DNA from 4 places in the Salinivibrio sp. YCSC6 genome. Region 3 is predicted to be linked to each of the others. Evidence: predicted binding sites of a transcription regulator. Region 3 holds the regulator's gene; each other region holds the start of a gene.
The links. The regulator CRP, encoded in region 3, controls carbon source genes, mostly activating them, when cyclic AMP is high. The targets are predictions, from matches to a motif close to TGTGANNNNNNTCACA.
Positions count from the first base shown of each region.

Region 1: E8E00_RS07600 (NupC/NupG family nucleoside CNT transporter) is a predicted target of CRP. The motif match lies at 3,544-3,559, and genes of this name have one in related genera.
Region 2: ectA (diaminobutyrate acetyltransferase) is a predicted target of CRP. The motif match lies at 3,583-3,598, and genes of this name have one in related genera.
Region 4: E8E00_RS10720 (CTP synthase) is a predicted target of CRP. The motif match lies at 1,734-1,749, and genes of this name have one in related genera.

Region 1 covers NZ_CP039516.1:1,654,910-1,660,158, reverse strand. Annotated here, with positions in the region: gene E8E00_RS07625 (methyl-accepting chemotaxis protein) at 1-279, opposite strand, end outside; gene yccX (acylphosphatase) at 360-632, shown strand; gene E8E00_RS07615 (TusE/DsrC/DsvC family sulfur relay protein) at 662-991, opposite strand; gene E8E00_RS07610 (Bax inhibitor-1/YccA family protein) at 1,184-1,852, opposite strand; gene E8E00_RS07605 (NRAMP family divalent metal transporter) at 2,060-3,331, opposite strand; gene E8E00_RS07600 (NupC/NupG family nucleoside CNT transporter) at 3,775-4,983, shown strand; tRNA gene E8E00_RS07595 (tRNA-Ser) at 5,163-5,249, shown strand, end outside.
Region 2 covers NZ_CP039517.1:587,871-593,119, reverse strand. Annotated here, with positions in the region: gene E8E00_RS16455 (NfeD family protein) at 79-573, opposite strand; gene E8E00_RS16450 (slipin family protein) at 575-1,522, opposite strand; gene E8E00_RS16445 (cold-shock protein) at 2,072-2,278, shown strand; gene E8E00_RS16440 (bacteriohemerythrin) at 2,445-3,443, shown strand; gene ectA (diaminobutyrate acetyltransferase) at 3,802-4,359, shown strand; gene ectB (diaminobutyrate--2-oxoglutarate transaminase) at 4,371-5,249, shown strand, end outside.
Region 3 covers NZ_CP039516.1:2,641,188-2,646,436, forward strand. Annotated here, with positions in the region: gene E8E00_RS12310 (hydrolase) at 1-412, shown strand, start outside; gene E8E00_RS12315 (YheU family protein) at 560-778, shown strand; gene E8E00_RS12320 (phosphoribulokinase) at 838-1,707, shown strand; gene crp (cAMP-activated global transcriptional regulator CRP) at 1,959-2,591, shown strand; gene E8E00_RS12330 (hypothetical protein) at 2,721-3,587, shown strand; gene E8E00_RS12335 (DUF1338 domain-containing protein) at 3,639-4,433, opposite strand; gene astD (succinylglutamate-semialdehyde dehydrogenase) at 4,444-5,249, opposite strand, start outside.
Region 4 covers NZ_CP039516.1:2,319,237-2,324,485, forward strand. Annotated here, with positions in the region: gene E8E00_RS10720 (CTP synthase) at 15-1,649, opposite strand; gene mazG (nucleoside triphosphate pyrophosphohydrolase) at 1,790-2,599, opposite strand; gene relA (GTP diphosphokinase) at 2,648-4,861, opposite strand; gene rlmD (23S rRNA (uracil(1939)-C(5))-methyltransferase RlmD) at 4,953-5,249, opposite strand, start outside.

The DNA.
Region 1 (5,249 bases), 990 kb from region 3:
GTCAAGCTGTCCCGACGGCGTGAGCGTAAACCCGCTTTGCTGGTTTTGTAGTACCGTGCGTACTTCTTGCGCTGGCAAATCGTATTTCGCCACTAGGGCCTGAATGGCTTGGCCTTCCGCTTGCATGTTGGTTGCCACTCGCGTGTCCGACGCTGCATCGAGTGTCAGCGCTATCACTATCATTGCGAGGAGGGGAAGGAAAAAGATAAGGTAAAATTTTTCTTGGAGCCGAAGGTGGATGAGGTATTTATCAATCCATCGAAACGCTACTTCTTTCATGACGTAATCCTGTCAAACGACTGTCTCATGTAGCGTTATACAGATGTCATTATGCAATGGAAATACAGTGGAGGTGACCGATGTCTCAAAAATGCGTCAAGGCCTATGTTACAGGTCACGTTCAGGGCGTTGGCTTTCGTTATCACACCGCGCACGAGGCATTAAAACTGTCTTTGACTGGGTACGCGAAGAACTTGCCAGATGGACGTGTTGAGGTGTTGGCATGTGGCCGCGAAGAGTCGGTTGATGCCCTTATTGCATGGTTAGATCAAGGGCCGCCCACCGCGAGCGTGAATCAGGTTAAACACGAAGATACTGAATGGCGTTCCGTGGATGGGTTTGCCATTCAGTAGGTCATAGGACAGTCTTTAAAGCGGCCTAGTTACAAACATTTGGCGGGTTTGGGGAGGCCTGCCAATTTGGTCGCTTGTTTGGCCGGGCCTTTCGGAAAGAGCTTAAACAGGTATTTGCTGTTACCTTTTTCTGGGCCGTATTCTTTTTCCATCGATTTTACCAATAAACGCACCGCCGGTGAGGTGTTGTATTCTTGGTAAAAATGGCGGACAAAGTGGATCACTTCCCAGTGGGCCTCGGTCAGTGCAATGCCTTCTTGCTCAGCCAACAAGGGAACCAGCGCTTCGTGCCAATCGTCTACGTTTTTTAAATACCCTTGCGCATCCGTTGCAACGGTTTCACCTTCATACACCAACATAGTCTTGCCTTTGTTCGTCATCCCAGCGGATGTTCTCGCCGTTGATAAGGCTGCAAAGCATAGCGAGCGACTGGAATGAGTGCAACTGACGTTTATTGCGGACAGGTTTCTTCATCACGCTTGTGCGTGCTGCTATAAAAAAAGCCGGCAATAGCCGGCTTTGGTGGTGCATACACAATTTTTGTGTGGCACTTAGTCGTCGTTCATGATGCCAAGAATGCTCAGCAGGTGAACGAAGATGTTGAAGATATTCAAATACAGCGACACGGTGGCGCGGATGTAGTTGGTCTCGCCGCCGTTAATGATGTTGCTGGTGTCATACAGAATAAAGGCTGAGAAAATCAGTACCGCAATGGTGCTGATCGCCAAGCTCAGCGCTGGGATCTGTAGGAAGATGTTCGCAACCATCGCCACCAGTAGGGCAATCACACCGGCAACCAAGAAACCGCCCATGAAAGAGAAGTCTTTCTTCGATGTGATGGCGTAAGCCGACAGGCCAAGGAATACCATACCTGTGGTAGCAAGCGCCTGCATCACAATCCCTGGGCCACTCGACAGGCTCAGGTAATAGGTCAGTGTTGGGCCTAACGAGGCGCCCAGAAGGCCGGTGAACACGAAGGTCCACACGATACCCGCGGAGGAGTTCATAGTGCGAGGTAGCACAAAGAACACGATCGCCAACGCACCTAGGGTCATACCTAGCGACATCATTGGGCCGATGCCGACAGCGATAGCGATAAAGGCCGCGATAGCACTGGTGATCAGTGTCATCGATAGCAGTGCATACGTGTTACGTAGCACTTTGTTAGTAGATAACGCACTCTGCTGTGACTGGCTGTGCGAAACGATACGATCGTTCATAACGTTCTCCCGGTTGGGTTAACAATCCATTTCTTAATACGACAGTTATGTGGGCAGTCGTTCACTTTTTCAAGCTACCCACGTCCTTAACCTAAACCATGACTGGCTTTTATAAAGCAAATAATACCTTATCCGTGCTCAACGCCGATGGTGAAGTTGTAAAAGGATGTTAACCCAGCCCTTTAAGCGTGAACAAGGTAAACTTCGTTACATCAACCACTTCCACCAGATAAATACTGCTAAAAAGCCGAATAAATATATCAGGCCCACGATCGCCAGTGCGCGCATCGACTTACTCATGGTCACTTCAGGCGGTAAGCGGTGTTTGGTCACCAAAATATAGTTGAGCAATGCAAAGAACGGCGTGGTCACGAATGCAGCAATCATGGCGAAATCGAGCATGGTTAGCAATGCACCGGTCCAAAACGCGACAATACCGAGCGCTAACACGGCCGTGATTAACATCCAGCCTTGAGTCACCTGTGGCGAGGCTTGTGGCTGGCGACGCAATAAGCGCTGCGATTCAGACACGACCCGCGCATACCCGTCGATCACGGTAATGGTGCTGCCGAAGATACAGAAAAAAGCGACTACCGCAATCAAGTAGCGGGACCATTCACCAATCGTGGCGGCATACAGGCCAACCAATTGATGCGAAAAGCCAATCCCAGATTGCTTTAATTCAACGCCACTGCCATGCAACAGCAGGGCACCGAGCGATAGAAACACAATCGCCAATGCAGCGGTGCCGATATAGCCGACGTTAAAATCAAACAGCGCCGCTTTAGCATTAATGGGCTCAGATTGCGCTTTACGCTTTAGCCACACCGAGGTGATGCTAGAAATTTCAATCGGGGCGGGCATCCAACCCATGGTGACCACGATAAAGCCAATCGCCGTGACTGACCAAATGGACGGAGCCTGAAAATTAGGCTCAACCGCGACAGGGTTGCCGATTGCTACAGTCACCGCGACCAAGGTGGCACAGGTGAGCGTCGCCATGATCACTTTAGATAGCCAATCCAACGCCTTGTAATGGCCAGCAATTAGAATGACCAAACAAGTCATTACAATAATGATGGAAAGGGCGGTCAGGGAAAGATCAAACGGCACAAAATAGCTTAGCAGGCTGGCGCTAAATAAAGTCAGTGCGGCTGTATTGATCACGCCGGATACCGCGCTGAGCACGATAAAAAGCCACAGATACCCGCGGCCGAGGCGTGCATAGCCCTCTACTAAGGTTTCGCCGGTTCCTGCCGTGTATTGCACGCCTGCGCGGAAAAAAGGGTATTTAAAGAGATTTACCAGCAGGATTAATGCGGCCAATTGCCAACCATAAATGGCACCGGCTTTGGTTGAGGCAACCAGATGAGAGCCACCCACGGCTGCAGCGGCCATCATAATGCCCGGCCCCAAGGCGCGAACACGTTGGATCACAGATAAACGCGACCCGGCCTCATGAGGAGAGACGGTTTGCATGATTGTTTCCTTTATAATAATTGCGTTGTTGTGTTTGTTTTTATCGCTATTTGATTAATTTTATTGTCAATAGCAGGTTATCAATAACATATGAGCGATCTGTGTCAATCAATCTTGCCAAAAACCCGTCTCGCAGCCTATCCGACCATCGTCGTAGCGCTCAGTGAGCGGCTGAGAATAAAATGTGATCAAAGGCCAAATTTAGCTGGAAATGCGATTCAAATCACAATAGAATGCCCGCCCAACATGCGCTCTTCGCCAGCCCAAAGGCAAAGAGTGGCTGTGTCGCGATTCGCGGCTGAAGAAAAAGTGTCCAAGGTTGGGCCCACCTTCACCGAACCCGCGGTACGATGAAACGCATGATGGAACCTCTTGCCACCTTGGCAGCGTGTCGTACTCATCTGTACCGCAAGTGCAACACAACACGGCAAGGTATTCTATTTATGCAACTTCTCTATAGTGCGGCCGGCATCGTCGCTCTGTTTTTGTGCGCCTATGCGTTCTCCTCTAACCGTAAAGCGATCAACTGGCGTACAGTGCTTGGGGCATTTGGCCTACAAGCGGGTTTTGCCGCACTGGTGCTTTACATTCCAGTAGGACAAGCCATGCTGGGCTCTATGAGCAATGGCGCGGCGAAGCTGCTTTCATTTGCCAACGAAGGCATTGAGTTTGTATTTGGCCCTCTCGCCAACGATGGGTTTATTTTCGCTGTTAAAGTTCTGCCGCTAATCATTTTTATCAGTGCGCTGATATCCCTCCTTTATCATCTCGGCATTATGCAGTGGGTTATTAAACTTCTCGGCGGTGGCATACAGCGATTACTCGGCACCAGCCGAGCAGAGTCTCTGGTGGCAACCAGCAACATCTTTCTTTCTCAGGGCGAATCTCCTTTGGTTGTTCGCCCTTTTCTTAGCCAAATGACACGCTCTGAACTCTTCGCTGTGATGGTGGGAGGCATGGCCTCGGTCGCCGGTAGTGTGTTAGGCGGATATGCAGCGATGGGTGTCGATTTGAAATACCTGATTGCCGCGAGCTTTATGGCTGCCCCCGGCGGACTTTTGATGGCAAAAATCATTGTGCCGGAAACACAGACGCCCGCAGAACAAAACCATGTAGAGATCAGTGACAGCGACCAAGCCAATGCGATTGACGCCCTCGCCAGCGGCGCGATGAACGGCATGAAAGTCGCGGTGGCTGTGGGCACCATGCTGGTGGCCTTTATCAGCGTGATTGCGATGCTAAACGCTGGGCTGAGTAGTTTAGGTGAGTTGGTCGACATTGACGGTCTAAGCCTAGAAATGCTGTTTGGCTACCTGTTCTCACCGCTGGCACTACTCACCGGTGTACCGGTGCACGAGATCTTCACCGTGGGTAACTTACTTGGCCAGAAAATTGCGCTTAACGAGTTTGTTGCCTTCTTATCGTTTGCTGATATCAAAGCGAACTTGTCGGTGCAAAGCCAAGTTATTGTGACCTTTGCCTTGTGTGGCTTTGCGAATATCGGCTCGATTGCCATTCAGCTCGGCTCTATCGGTGCGATGGTGCCGGAGCGTCGCAAAGATGTGGCAAGCTTAGGCGTGCGCGCAGTGATTGCCGCCACCTTTGCCAACCTAATGAGTGCCGCACTGGCGGGTATTTTTATCGCGCTATAAGTACTGCGCGGTAACGAGACTCGGTTAAAGTGTCTCAGTAAAGTAGGGCGATTGGCGGCAAGCTAATCGCCTTTTGCTAGCAATATCGCCAACCTGATCACGGCTTGAGCGAACAGACCAAAAGCGGCAAATAAAGGGTTTACAAGCCACAGCGAACCCAATAATATACGCCGCGTTCCGGAGAGATGGCTGAGTGGTTGAAAGCACCGGTCTTGAAAACCGGCAAGGGTTAATAGCCCTTCTAGGGTTCAAATCCCTATCTCTCC
Region 2 (5,249 bases), on a different replicon from region 3:
CGTATCACGCAAAAAAGCTCGGGACATGATGCCCGAGCTTTTTATTTGGCTCAATTAAACCAGAATGGCAAACAACGCCTAGTGACTCGACTCCGCTTCACCGGCCGGTTCTACCGTAAAGCGACCGACATCAACACCGATCACCCGCACTTTGTCGCCTGCTTGCAAGCTCGCATCATGACAGCTGCCACTGAGCACCAACTGCCACGTCACACCCGAATACTTAATTGTCGCTGGATGTGCGGACGTTAACGGCTCAGTCAATGTCAGCGTCAAGCCAATAAAGTCACTGTGCGTATTGTCGGGACTACGTGCACCACGTTGTAGCCGCTTTAACGGCTGCCACAGCGCGGCGGTTAACAGCCCAGCCCCGATCCCGGTTGCGCTGAACATCACGGTCACAGTCTCCGGCAGCACTCCAAGCATCGCTAACAGTCCCGCCAGTACCGCAGCAACTCCGGTCGCCAGTAATACGATGGTCGATAAGCCCAGCAACCACACTTCGACCACGAGCAGTAACAGCCCGATAATCATCGTCATCTCAGCTAGATGGGTGGTAAACCAGTTGTGCATATTAGCCTTTCACTTTGTTCAGTGTTTGAATAATGGTCATCGCTTCAGCAACCGTACTCGCCGCGCCAGTCCCCGACTCTGGAAGCAATACGACAGAAGACTCTTTCGCGATCGCTTCTTTCGCACTGATGGCTTTTTCTGCCAAGTCTAATTGGATAGCTTTCTGACCTTCTTCCGTGATCGCTCGTGAACCGACAATTTCAAGCGCTTCAGCTTGTGCTTCCGCGACCGCGATAATCGCTTTCGCTTCACCTTCCGCTTTCAAGATCTGCTCAGACTTTTCCGCTTCCGCGGCAAGCACGCGTGCTTGTTTTTGCCCTTCTGCAACGTTGATATCCGACTGACGTGCCCCTTCTGACTCAAGGATCACCGCACGTTTTTCACGTTCGGCTTTCATTTGACGCTCCATCGCATCCAATACTGAACGCGGCGGATCAATATCCTTAATTTCATAGCGGAGGACTTGTACGCCCCAAGGCTGAGCGGCTTCGTTAATCGCCGAGACGATTGCCGTGTTGAGGCTTTCACGCTCCTCGAAGGTCTTATCCAATTCCATCTTACCCACTTCACTACGCATTGTGGTTTGCGCCAGTTGAGTCACGGAGTAGATATAGTCATCGACGCCGTAGCAAGCTTTGTAAGGATCCAGCACTTTGATATAAAGCACACCATCTACGACTAGAGAGATGTTGTCTCGGGTAATGGCCGACTGACTCGGCACATCGAACGCTTGCTCTTTTAGCGTACGTTCATAGGCTAGACGGTCGATAAAAGGCACAATAAAGTTCAAGCCCGCTTCCATCGTTTTGTAATATTTACCAAAACGCTCAATCACATAGGCGGTGTTTTGCGGAACAAACTTTACCGAGCCACGCAAGAAAACAATCACTAGGATTGCGAGTACAATCCAAACGCTAAACGCGCTAGTAAGAGAGACCATTTCGTTCATTAGGGTTCCTATCAGTAGAGGATCGACAAACAGCAACGCGCTGCTACTCGTAGAAAGCATTAAGAGTACGTCAATGTCGATGAAAAAAGACAGCGTCCGATAGCATCTTTGACATCCATCCCAATACAGGACGCGGTTTTCGCCATTGATTTGCTTAATCCTGACAAAAATCTCGGCGCTTGATCTCACTTTCAATCATTCACTCAAAATAAACCGGATATAAAGTGCGAAAAGAGATTTACCTCACATTCTTTTGCGTGTATTCTCGCTACTGTTCAACCGTGTTGGTTGACGTTACTGAAAGCTGAAAGGCGACCATCGTCACAGCCAACAGTAAACTGACGCGCAAATTACGCGTAGTCCTCTTGGAGCTGTTAAGCGGCTTCGCTAATCGGAAATTTATGCAGCAATTGAATATAGAAACATCGAAACACCCTACCGTTTGGCTGGAAAGTTAGTTGTCCTGAAGATATTCGCTACATTTGCCCATAGAACGATTAATGGCACTCGCGTCACTGCTACACCTAGTTAATATATTCAGGAGACATCATGTCTAAAGCTAATGGTACCGTTAAGTGGTTTAACGAAGAAAAAGGTTTCGGTTTTATCCAGCAAGAGAACGGTCCAGACGTATTCGTTCACTTCCGCGCCATCGTTGGTGAAGGCTTCCGCACTCTAGCAGAAGGCCAACAGGTTGAGTTCGATATCGAGCAAGGTCAAAAAGGCCCACAGGCAGCGAACGTAACTCGCCTGTAAGCTAAACCAGATTTAAGAAGAAAAGGCGCCTGTTTAGGCGCCTTTTTTTGTATGCGTAATCTCTCACTCCCCGCAAAAACGTATAAAAAATTCTACAAATCACTCTGCAGCAAAACTCGCCATTTACTACGCTTTTAAGACGGTTAGCGCTTTAGCAGGAGGGAGTATGCTATCTCGTTGTTTAGTGGTAGATGATCATGAGATGATTCGAGATACCATAGGTTTGATGGCACAAGCGCTAGGGATCAAATCCGTTATCACGGCGGCTGATGGTGCTGAAGCTATATCAAGGGCCTTTCACGAACAACCTAGTTTAATTATCACTGACCTACAGATGGAGCCTATCGATGGCTTGGAGATGCTTAGGCTTATCCGTAGTGGTCGCTACCACCTACAGCACGATGTCCCGATCATCATTCTCACCGCTAATGCCTCCCAATCAGTGATAAGCGAATGCATCCGCTATGATGTTGACGCATTCATGGTCAAACCCGTTAGAAAACAAGACCTCGAAAATCGCATTCAACAACTAGCCAGAGATACAAAATCCAAAAAGCCACCTAAGTACTACTTTGAGATGTATCAGGCCGATCCGGCCAAATCGACCGATTTTGAGCACAATGGTGCCGTTGTCTTCACTGAAGAAGAACAGGAGAAAATCGAAAGAATTACAGAGGCGAGTCCAACCGTTGGCGTAACAGCCCCCCCAGTAACTCCTGAACATCCAACAGCAGAGAGCAAAGACAGAAAGTTCATTCGTTGGCAGGATAAATATTCTGTGGGGCACCCAGATCTCGATGCCAGTAACAAGCAATTACTGGCTATCATCAATGACACCTATGAGGCTATCGCGTATCACCATGCAGATGGTGAAAAAGGAGATTTTGATGATCTCGCCCAGCGGTTTCGAGACTACATTGTGTCCCACTTCCAGCTAGAAGAAGACATTCTTCACGATCTCGCCTACCCCAAATACAAAGAACATGCAGCCATCCATGAACGTTTATCACGGCAAGCACATTATGTGTTACTGCAATGCCAGGCGGATCCTGAACTGTACCCTTCAGTCTTTTTCAAGTTTTTGCGTTACTGGTGGGTGCACCACGTCGTCAAAGAAGACAGACAATATCGCGAATTCCTTAGCCAGTCGCCTCAATCCGCCTAGTCACCCTATTAGATTCACAAGCATCAAAGGTGACTAGGCTTTTTGTCTAGTAAAATCTCTTTTACGTCTATTTTTAAAGCCACTCTTTTCACCTCATTCAACTTCAACTGAGACGAAGTCCAAGCCGCTCCCCCATCTTTGTGGCATGAGTCACACCAGATTGAGAATCGTCAATACATTTAGGCCAGTAAATGTTACGCATCAAAGTATTATGGTTAATAAAAATTTTAACATTAACAAATTTTACTAATATCAGTTACTTACTGAGTAGTGATAAACCGATTAGCGAAATCCGGGGTTGATAAACAAAATTCAGCGCCTATTATATATAACGAATTCGTTAGAGCACAAAACAATTATGTGGCGATCAAAAACGACAGATACGGCAGTTCTTGAAAACGAAGTCCTTGACCGTAAACAGATAAAACCGAGCACGCGGTTTGTGTTTCGTAAGCCATCGATTCGTGATGGTGGCGACATCTATCGATTAATCACCCAGTGCCCTCCGTTGGATGTGAACTCCGCCTACTGCAACTTTTTACAGGCAACGCACTTCAAAGAGACCTGTGTTGTGGCAGAGCGTGACGGCGACATTCACGGCTTCGTCTCTGGCTACATTCGTCCAGAGCAACCAGACACATTTTTTGTGTGGCAGGTAGCCGTATCGCCCAAAGCACGTGGAGAAGGGCTTGCCCTTTCAATGGTCGAAGCGTTACTGGCGCGCAAAGTGTCACAAGACATTCGATTCATTGAAACCACGATCACAGAAGACAACGCCGGATCTTGGGCGCTGTTCAAAAAGGTAGACCGCCTCTACGGTACAGGTGGTCAGCGCTCAGTGTTCCTTGATGAACAAGAGCACTTTAACGGTGAACATGACACCGAATACCTTTTCCGAATTCCACTCAAAAAATAACAGGATGAGTTATGGATATCTTTAAATCGCAGGAGTCAAATGTTCAATGTTACGCCAACAACTTCCCCGTCGTGTTTGAAAGCGCGAAGGGCTGTTGGATCACTGGCGTTGACGGCAAGCGCTACCTCGATTTTCTTGCTGGCGCCGGTTCGCTTAACTACGGACACAATAATCCGACGCTGAAAAAAGCGCTGATTGAGTACATCGAGAAAGATGGGATTACCCACGGCTTGGATATGCACACCGGTGCAAAAGCACGCTTTCTCGAGGTATTTAAAGAGCACATCTTGGCACCACGTAACTTGGACTATAAATTCCAGTTCACGGGTCCAACCGGTACAAATGCTGTTGAAGCGGCGATGAAGCTGGCACGAAAAGTGACAGGTCGCCCAAACATCGTTTCATTTACGAACGGCTTCCACGGCTGTACCTACGGCGCACTCGCTGTGACCGGTAATCATCATCATCGCGGTGGCGGCGGTATGCCAGTGAATAACGCGGTAACACGTATTCCGTATGACGGCTATGCCGATGTTGACGGTCTCACACTGTTCGAAACCATGCTAAACGATGCCTCAAGCGGTCTAACAGGTGGAGATAAACCCGCCGCTGTCTTACTTGAAGTCGTTCAAGGTGAAGGCGGTCTCAATGCGGCTTCTAATGAGTGGCTGCAACGCCTAGAGAGCATCTGTAAAGAACATGGCATATTGATGATCGTCGATGATATTCAAGCTGGCTGTGGCCGTACTGGTACTTTCTTTAGCTTCGAGCCATCAGGTATCAACCCAGATATCGTGACCTTGTCGAAGTCGATTGGTGGTTATGGCCTACCAATGGCACTGGTTCTACTGAAACCTGAGCTGGATCAATGGGCACCTGGCGAACATAAC
Region 3 (5,249 bases):
AGCGTACCTACTCCGCTCGATGCGGCAAACCCTGTCAGATAAGCTCACGCGACACGCCCAAGTGGGTCGTTGGCAAGCTGGCGAGCAGCCCCGTATTTCGACCTTATTCGAGTTTGATCAAACCGTCACCGCACCACTGCATGGGTTTGAGGACGCACATCATTACTACCAGCAATGCAGTGGCCTATCCGTGTTGCCTGCGATCCGCGCCCCTTTGACCATCATTCATGCCAAAGACGATCCTTTTATGACTGATGCGGTGATCCCAACCACGCCATTACCGGCCAATATACGCTATCAACTCACTGACCATGGCGGACATGTTGGGTTTGTCACTGGCCGTTGGCGTGCACCGCGTTTATGGTTGGAAGAGGCAGTGCCCGCGTGGATAGCTGAGCAACTCGACACCTGATGCCCCAATCGTCACGATAAATTGTGATTAAATCGACATAGATGCACTGCACCTACACGCATAATTCGGTAAAATGGGAGCTAATTCACAACCTAAGCATGGAGATGGCGTCCGTGCCATCCCGATGTCAGCAAAAGGTGATGTAGTATGATGGTTCCATGGCAATCTGTGCCAGCCGAAACCTTGACCAATTTAATTGAACACTTTGTGTTGCGGGAAGGGACAGATTACGGTGAGCAGGAAGTCAGCTTTGCTGAGAAAGTTGAACAAGTGCGTGAACAATTAAAATCCGGCGACGCCGTGATTGTATACTCTGAGCTGCATGAGACAGTGGATATTCGTCGTCAGCGCGATCTCAGACCGTAACACCGCCTCACCTTGTGGGCTGCGGTGTAAATTCAGACTGATCAATGACAGGGCTCGTCATGTCGGCTAAACACCCAATCATCGCTGTGACCGGTTCATCCGGCGCAGGCACAACCACGACCTCCGAAGCGTTTCGTAAGATGTTCAATATGATGAACATCAAAGCCTCTTGGTTAGAGGGCGATAGCTTTCACCGCTTCACGCGGCCAGAAATGGATGTTGAGATCCGTAAAGCCCGTGAACAAGGTCGTCATATTAGCTACTTTGGCCCCACGGCCAACGACTTCCCACGCCTTGAGCAATTTTTTAAAGAATATGGCGAACAAGGCACAGGTAAATACCGTCGTTATCTACACACCTTTGATGAAGCCGTGCCTTATAACCAAATGCCGGGCACCTTCACCCCCTGGCAAGATCTGCCTGAAAATACCGACGTATTATTTTATGAAGGCTTGCATGGCGGGGTGGTGGATGGTGACGTCAATGTCGCCCAACATGTTGATTTACTGATCGGCATGGTGCCTATCGTTAACTTGGAGTGGATTCAAAAGTTTGTCCGCGATACGCGCGACCGAGGCCATTCCCGCGAGGCTGTCACGGACTCGATCGTGCGCTCCATGGATGATTATTTGCACTACATTACGCCGCAGTTTTCTCGCACACATATTAACTTCCAACGTGTCCCGACCGTAGACACATCCAACCCGCTGAATGCAAAAGGGATCCCTTCACTCGACGAAAGCTTTGTTGTGATCCGCTTTCGTGGCATGAAGAACGTCGATTTTCCTTATTTACTGCAAATGATCAGTGGCGCCTTTATGTCTCGGCACAACACGCTGGTCGTGCCCGGCGGTAAAATGGGATTTGCGATGGAGCTGATTATTCGCCCCTTGATCCAACAGTTGATTGAGAAAGGCAAGATAGGTTAACCGCCGTAGCGCACTTAACGTGTATTACTTCTCAGGTCGTGATCTTAGCCACATTTTTGCCGATTTTTTAGGCGGTTGGCTTAGATCAAAATCAAGAAATCCAGATAGAAAAAAGATACACTCTTGTTAACATACAGTGAGCTTGTAGCCTGCGCCAAGACCTCGTATTCTGTGCATTGGACTGATGGGTTTCCATTCAGACAAAGACAGGACGTCGTTGCCGGGCAACACATGCAGAGGAAATAAGTTATATGGTTCCAGGAAAACCTCAAACAGACCCTACACTCGAGTGGTTCCTTTCACATTGTCATATTCACAAGTACCCGTCCAAAAGTACTCTGATCCATGCAGGGGAAAAGGCGGAGACCTTGTACTACATCGTGAAAGGTTCTGTGGCCGTACTAATCAAAGATGAAGAAGGCAAGGAGATGATCCTGTCTTACCTTAACCAAGGTGACTTCATCGGCGAACTTGGTCTGTTCGAAGAGGACCAAGAGCGCACCGCATGGGTACGTGCGAAATCACCTTGCGAAGTAGCAGAAATTTCATTCAAGAAATTCCGCCAGCTGATCCAAGTTAACCCAGACATTTTGATGCGTCTATCCTCTCAGATGGCGCGTCGCCTGCAAGTGACCAGCCAGAAAGTGGGAGACCTTGCCTTCCTGGACGTGACCGGCCGCATTGCGCAGACCCTACTGAACTTGGCGAAGCAACCTGACGCCATGACTCACCCTGACGGCATGCAAATCAAGATCACGCGTCAAGAGATTGGTCAGATTGTTGGCTGTTCGCGTGAGACAGTTGGGCGTATCCTTAAAATGCTGGAAGAGCAGAACCTTATCTCAGCTCACGGTAAAACCATTGTGGTTTACGGCACACGCTAATCCTCGCGTGTTGCGACAAAACCGGCGCTTTTGCGTCGGTTTTTTTATTTTTATTGACTGGAAACTCATTACCTAAGTTCTACACTTCAGAAACGACCCATCTAACAACTGATTAACAGGATGTCGTTTATGAGAAGCTTACGTCAAACCCTTGCTGCATTGCTACTCGCGGCGGTTTCTTCAACTGCTGCGGCGAATATCACCATTGTCCATCCAGAACCACGGGCTGGCTCTGCCCTCGATTTATACGCTATCGACTTGATTGAGTTTTTAGCGGAAAAATCAGGTGAGTCTGTCACTTTACAGGCCTTTCAAGGCCAAATTGGCTCTCAGTCTCGTAAAGTGGAAATGCTAAAACAAGGACGACTGACGGTAGATTGGCTCGGGGCCGACCGTACCCTTGAGTCAGAGTTACTTCCCATCCGTTATCCAGTCTTTCGGGGTCTATTAGGCCATCGCTTGTTCATTACCAATCAAGCCACCGAACCCAAGCTTGCACAAATCAGTGACCAAGCTGGGCTCAATAATCTGACCATGATCCAAGGGCAAGGCTGGGCGGATGTGAAGGTCTTGCAGTCGGCGGGATTTCGGGTTCGAGAAATCTCAAGCTTTGAGAATATCTTTAAAGGCGTCGATACCGGACGGGCCGACCTCTTCCCGCGTGCGCTTATCGAACCTTTTAGCGAGCTGGCAGAGCGACCTCAATATACAAATCTGTTGGTTGATCCGCACTTAATGCTAATCTACCGCTTCCCAATGTTCTTGTTTGTATCGCCCCAAAACCCAGAGGTAGCGACCATGCTCAACGATGCCTTTGCGGCCGCCTATCAAGACGGATCCTTCATCGAATTTTTTGAGAATGCCCCTCTGGTAAAAGAGACCTTTGAGAAAGCCAATATTGGTGAGCGCACCTTTATTCGGGTCGACAACCCACATCTGAGTAATGAGACTCAGGCAATTGACGATACATTCTGGCTCGATATTGAAAGTCGCTAAACACCGCCAACCAAAAAAGGAGAGCATCGCTCTCCTTTTCTTCTCTCGCCACTATTGATGCGTACTTTCAAAAATTTTATCGGCCGAGGCGGCGACAAAACCTTGATAAAGTTCACCGTCCGGAAGCGGATACCGTTTCGCAAACTCGTAGAAACCACCCGGAATATCATGGCGTGCATCGCTAAATTGCACCGGCACGCGATCAGCCATCGTCGAGGATTGCTCCAAAAAGACTGACGCATCCCCTTTGACCTCCCCGCCAGATTCGTTAATGGTAAACCCATTTTGGCGCAAGGTATCGTTGACCGCTTGACAGCTATCATGGTTATTCAGCTGATTCACACTGACCGTAAAGTGGTTCGCCCCATAGCCATGCGCTGCCACCCAAGCTGCATATTCACTTTCATCTGCTAACGTCTTGTAGGTTTGCCAGTCCAAGTCCCACAAACGTCCTTGATGAAGAAAATCGCTCCCTTTCAGCGCATCATCATCCACATTCGCCACTAAGTCGCGCACGATAGATTGCAATGTTGTCGAGCATTGGCCCACCATCAATTCACTAATAAACACTTTCGGCATCAAGGGATCGGGATGCTCGTAGTGACGTGCGTTGAGCTTCTTCGCTTCAAAGGTATACTCACCTTTCGGCTCATAGCCCAACGCAATAAAAGGACGGGCAAGCTTGTCCAGCCCTACATTAGGCAGTGCAAAGGTGCGCAGTGCAATGTGATCATTGATCAGGGGTTGGCCTTCTTCGAGCAACCCATGCACTTTCTGCGCAGAAGGGCAAAGACGCTGGGTGTAGTCTTGCCACAATCTGTCAAATAACGCTTGGCAACTATCCATGTTGTTCTCCTTAATCAAGAGGCGTGATCCCCGGCGCAAAGCTCTCGGGCAAGGTGACCTGCTCGCCTTCCATCGATGCCATAGGGTAGGCACAATAATCGGCGGCATAATAAGCACTTGGACGCAGGTTACCCGACGCGCCCGGACCACCAAATGGTGCATCCCCACTGGCACCGGTCAATTGACGGTTACGGTTTACAATACCGGCGCGAATATGGTCAAGGAAGTATTGCCATTCACCATCGTCGTCACTGATAAGGCCTGCCGATAAGCCATAGCGGGTATCATTCGCTTTCGTCAATGCATCAGCCATATCGGTGTAACGCTGCACCTGCAATAAAGGACCGAAGTATTCTTCATCGGGTAACTCGGCGATCCCGCTAACATCAATGATCCCCGGCGAGATCACGGCATCATGGCGATGTTCACACGCCACGACTGGCTTGCCTCCGAGATCGATCAGTTTTTGCTGAGTGGCTAAGATCCCTTCGGCCGCCGCCACAGAGATCTGTGCGCCCATAAATGGCGCCGGATCATCGAACTGGCCGCCCACACGGATCGTTTTAGTCCACGCCGCTAAGCGCGCCAAGATCTTGTCACCCACCTCCCCTTCAGGAAGAAGCAGACGACGTGCACAGGTACAACGCTGACCGGCACTGAGGTAAGCCGATTGAATAATGGTATAAACCGTGGCATCCACACCACTGTGTTTATCACTGATAACCAGTGGGTTATTGCCCCCCATTTCCAATGCCAGCATTTTGTCCGGTTGGCCGGCAAACTGGCGATGGAGGATGTGTCCGGTGTTGGCGCTCC
Region 4 (5,249 bases), 320 kb from region 3:
GCTTCACATTTGTGTTATAGCTCACCGCGCTGCTTTTTACCTGCAGCCGCAACGAACCCGGCGAATAGCGGGTGGCCGTCGCGAGGAGTCGAGGTGAACTCTGGATGGAACTGACAGGCCACAAACCATGGATGTGCTGGGTTTTCGATGATTTCTACCAGCTTCTTGTCCGCCGACAAGCCCGATACAAGTAGACCGGTTTTTTCCAATTGTGGACGCAGCAAGTTATTCACTTCGTAGCGATGACGATGGCGCTCGTGGATTTGAGTGTTGCCATATAGCTGATGCGCTTTAGACCCTTCAGACAGGTGGCAAAGCTGTGCGCCTAGACGCATAGTGCCGCCTAAATCAGAGGATTCGCTACGCTCTTCCACGTTACCTTCTTCATCGACCCACTCGGTGATCAGTCCCACCACTGGGTATTTGCTGTCTTTGCTGAATTCGGTGGAGTTAGCTCCTTCCATCCCAGCAACATTACGGGCGTACTCAATTAACGCCACTTGCATGCCTAAACAAATGCCAAGATACGGCACTTTGTTTTCACGCGCATATTGTGCGGCAAGGATTTTGCCTTCGACGCCGCGATCGCCAAAACCGCCCGGAACCAAAATCGCATCTAAACCGTCGAGCAGCTCAGTGCCGCGGGTTTCGAGATCTTGTGAGTCAACATACTTGATGTTGACAGTCAGACGATTTTTCAATCCGCCATGCTTCAGCGCTTCGTTGACAGATTTATACGCGTCAGGCAGTTCGATGTACTTACCCACCATACCAATGGTGACTTCACCCATTGGGTTGGCTTCTTCGTAAATGACTTGTTCCCATTCAGACAGGTCGGCTTCCGGCGCTTGGATGCCAAAGCGCTGACAAACCAAGTCGTCCAGTCCTTGAGAGCGAATCAATGAAGGAATTTTGTAGATTGAATCCACATCCTTCATGGTGATAACCGCTTTCTCTGGCACGTTACAGAACAGTGCAATTTTTGCACGCTCATTGGCTGGAATTGGACGCTCACTACGGCAAACAAGGACATCCGGCTGGATACCAATTGATAGAAGCTCTTTTACCGAGTGCTGGGTCGGCTTGGTTTTCACTTCACCCGCCGCAGCCAAGTATGGCACCAAGGTAAGGTGCATAAACATCGCACGCTCACGGCCGACTTCCACGGTCAGTTGGCGAATCGCTTCAAGGAATGGCAGTGATTCAATATCACCGACAGTGCCGCCAATTTCCACGATCACCACGTCGTGACCTTCACCACCGGCGATGATGCGGTCTTTGATCGAGTTAGTGATGTGTGGAATCACCTGAATGGTCGCTCCCAGGTAATCTCCGCGGCGCTCTTTGCGCAGAACATCCGCGTATACGCGACCAGAGGTAAAGTTATTACGCTTGGTCATTTTGGTGCGGATAAAGCGCTCGTAGTGACCGAGGTCAAGGTCGGTCTCGGCGCCGTCTTCCGTGACGAATACTTCCCCGTGCTGGGTAGGGCTCATTGTCCCTGGATCCACGTTGATATAAGGGTCGAGTTTCATGATGGTGACGTTGAGGCCACGCGCTTCAAGAATGGCTGCCAATGAGGCTGCAGCAATACCCTTACCGAGGGAGGATACAACACCGCCCGTAACAAAAATGTAATTCGTCGTCATGCTAAACCTGAGAGTTGGATTTAGAGGAAATTAATGGAAATCTGGACGGGAAGTCATGATACCAGACCCCACTCACTCCCACAACGTGAAAACTATCACACACCATACTGTTTTTATTTGTCGCAAATCAATGATGAAACTTACAGCGTGTTGCTTTTTTCCTGCTTTTTGACCTGTTGCCAGGCCGATTCCAGTTCATCTAACTGACATTCTTGAATATTTTTTTCATCATTGCGTAATTGAGTTTCAACTTGACGGAAACGTCGTTCGAATTTTTGATTCGCGTTACGCAACGCGGATTCCGCATCCGTGCCTACGTGGCGTGCCAGATTTACCACCGAAAACAATAAATCGCCGATTTCTTCTTCCACCCGCGCGGGGTCTACCGGCGTGATTGCCAGTTCTTGCTCAACCTCGGCAATTTCTTCGCGTACTTTATCGAGCACCGGCGCCACCGCATCCCAATCAAACCCCACTCGCGCACAACGTTTTTGCAGTTTGTGTGCCCGCACCAGTGCGGGAAGGCCTAACGTAACGCCGTCTAACACGCTAGTGGGTTGCTCTGACGCCGCTTTGTCGGCACGCTCCTGCGCTTTAATCCCTTCCCAATCCGGGCCGTGCAGCGGCTCACCTTGGCTATCTTTAGGATCAAAGACATGCGGGTGACGACGGGTGAGTTTGTCACAAATCGCCCCCACGACGGCATCAAAATCAAAGCGATTTTGCTCGTGTCCCAATTGACTGTAGAACACTATTTGAAAGAGTAAATCGCCTAATTCATCTTTTAGGTCCGACCAGTGCTCACGCTCAATGGCATCGGCCACTTCATAGGCTTCTTCGAGCGTGTGAGGCACGATGGAGGCAAAAGTTTGGGCTTTATCCCAATCGCACCCTTTTTGTGGGTCGCGCAAGGTCGCCATGATAGTCAGTAAATCGTCAATCGACGCCATACTTCGTTATCCTTAAAAAAACGCCCTGTCGATAACAGGGCGTGATGTTTATCTGAGTCGTTTGGCTTCTACCACATCCTTGACCTGCTCCAGCCGGTTTACAATTCGGCTAAGCGTGTCGAGATCCGAAATCTCTAAATCAAAGTCCATGATAGACATCTGCTTTTTGTAATCGACTCGGCTTTGCATGCCCGCAACGCGGACTTTTTCATTGCTGAGCACGGTATTAATGTCTTTGACTAATCCGGTCCGTTCATTGGCGGATAAGCGAATGCGCACATGGTATTGCCCGACATGCCCTTTCCCCCAGACGGTCGCGATGATTCGCTCCGGCGCATGGTGACGAAGTTCGTTCAGTTGCTCACAATCCGCACGGTGTACTGAAATACCGCGTCCTTGGGTCACAAAGCCCATAATGTCATCACCTGGCAGCGGCTGACAGCAACGCGCGAGGTGGGTCATCAGGTTATCAACCCCTTCAACCACCACCGCATCACGATGGGTTTTTCCACCTACAGTTTTTTGTTCACTTTGCTGAAGTTTTTCCAGCAACTGTTGCTCTTCTTCTTCCAAGCTTGGCTTGTTGATCAGGCTGTTAATGTGATTAACCACCTGATTGATGCGCAGATCGCCACTTCCGACCCCCGCATACAGCTCTTCCAGTGAATTCACATTGAAGCGCTTAAGCGCCAAACTCGCATCTTTACTGGCACCGCCAATTTTTTGTAGTTCGGTATCGAGAATTTCTTTACCCGCGGCAATGTTTTTATCTCTGTCTTGTTTGCGGAACCAAGCGTTGATTTTTGCTCGCGCTCGGCTCGAATTCACAAAGCCTAAGCTTGGATTCAGCCAGTCACGTGAGGGGTTGGGCTCTTTTTGGGTGATAATTTCAACCTGATCCCCCATCTGTAAGTGATAGGTGAAAGGCACAATGCGTCCTTCTACCTTGGCACCAATGCAACGATGGCCGACTTCAGAGTGAATGTGGTAGGCAAAGTCGAGCGGCGTCGCACCGCTTGGCAAGTCGACCACATCACCACGCGGTGTAAAGGCATACACGCGATCATCAAAGACTTGGCTGCGCAACTCATCCAGCATTTCGCCTGAGTCTGACATCTCTTCTTGCCACGCCAAGAGTTTTCGCAGCCAGGTAATTTTCTCATCGTAGCCACTACGTCCACTGGCCGAGCCTTCTTTATACTTCCAGTGCGCCGCCACCCCAAGCTCCGCATCATCATGCATTTGACGGGTGCGAATTTGAATTTCAACCGGTTTGCCTTCCGGCCCCAATACGACGGTATGAATCGACTGATAACCGTTGGGTTTAGGGTTGGCGACGTAATCATCGAACTCTTTCGGCAAGTGGCGATATTTGGTGTGCACCGCGCCCAATGCGGCGTAACAGTCTTGTAGCTCTTCGGCGATAATGCGCACCGCACGTACATCAAACAGTTCATCAAACTGCAGATTTTTTTTCTGCATTTTGCGCCAAATACTGTAGATATGCTTGGGACGGCCATACACTTGCGCGTTGATATGAGAAGCTTCCATCGCCTGCTGCAGATCGGTGACAAACGCGGTAATGTAGTTTTCGCGATCGATGCGCCGCTCAGCCAGTTGCTTCGCGATTTGTTTATAGGTCTGCGCGTGCTGGTAGCGGAAGGCGTAGTCTTCGATTTCCCATTTTAACTGACCAATACCGAGACGGTTGGCCAATGGTGCATAGATGTTGGCACTCTCTTTCGCCGCCTGCAGACGCACCTCTTCCGGTGCATCTTTAACTTCACGCAGATAGCAAATACGTTCCGCCAGCTTGATCACCACGCAACGGAAATCTTCGACCATAGACAGCAACATACGGCGAACATTATCCACCTGCGCGGAGGTCGCTTCGGCATCGGTTTGGGTATTCAAATGACGGATGGCGGCGGTTTGCTGCACGCCCTCAATCAGTTTGACAATCGCGGGCGAATAGCGCTCTTCCAAGGTATCGAGCGCCAGCAATTTGGCTTCCACCACCGGGAAGAAGAGCGCGGCGAGGAGCGTGTCGGCGTCCATACTCAGGGTCACCAAGATTTCAATCATCTCTCGGCCACGCCACAGCGGTTGGCTCAGCGCCGTTTCATCCCCTAACGTACGACAGTAATTGTACCCATCCAGCAGTGCTTGAGCGGTTGAGGCGTCTTGTCCTAACCGCGCAATCCAAGTTTGAAGATCAAAGGCTTCATCTTCATGCAGATGGGCTTCTCGTACCGCAACCATAACTGTTCCTATCCTTATCTTTCGCCTCAGCGAAAGAGGCATATCCATGTTTAACCGCGTGGCTTTAGATCGAACACATCATTGACGACGCCTAGCGTCGAAACAGTGCCATGGATTCCAAATGCCCTGTTTGCGGAAACATATCAAGCATACTCAAGCGAGTTAGTTGGTAACCCTGCGCCAACAACACGCGACTATCCCGCGCCAGCGTTGCTGGGTTGCAGGACACATAAACAATGTGTGTAGCGCTAGATTGTGCCACAAAGTCCATCACTCCGGCAGCCCCTGCTCGGGCAGGATCGAGCAGGATTTTATCAAATGCGTGCCGTGTCCAGTCCCCATTCAGCGTCTCACCATTGAGATCTGCTTGGTAAAACTGCGCATTGCT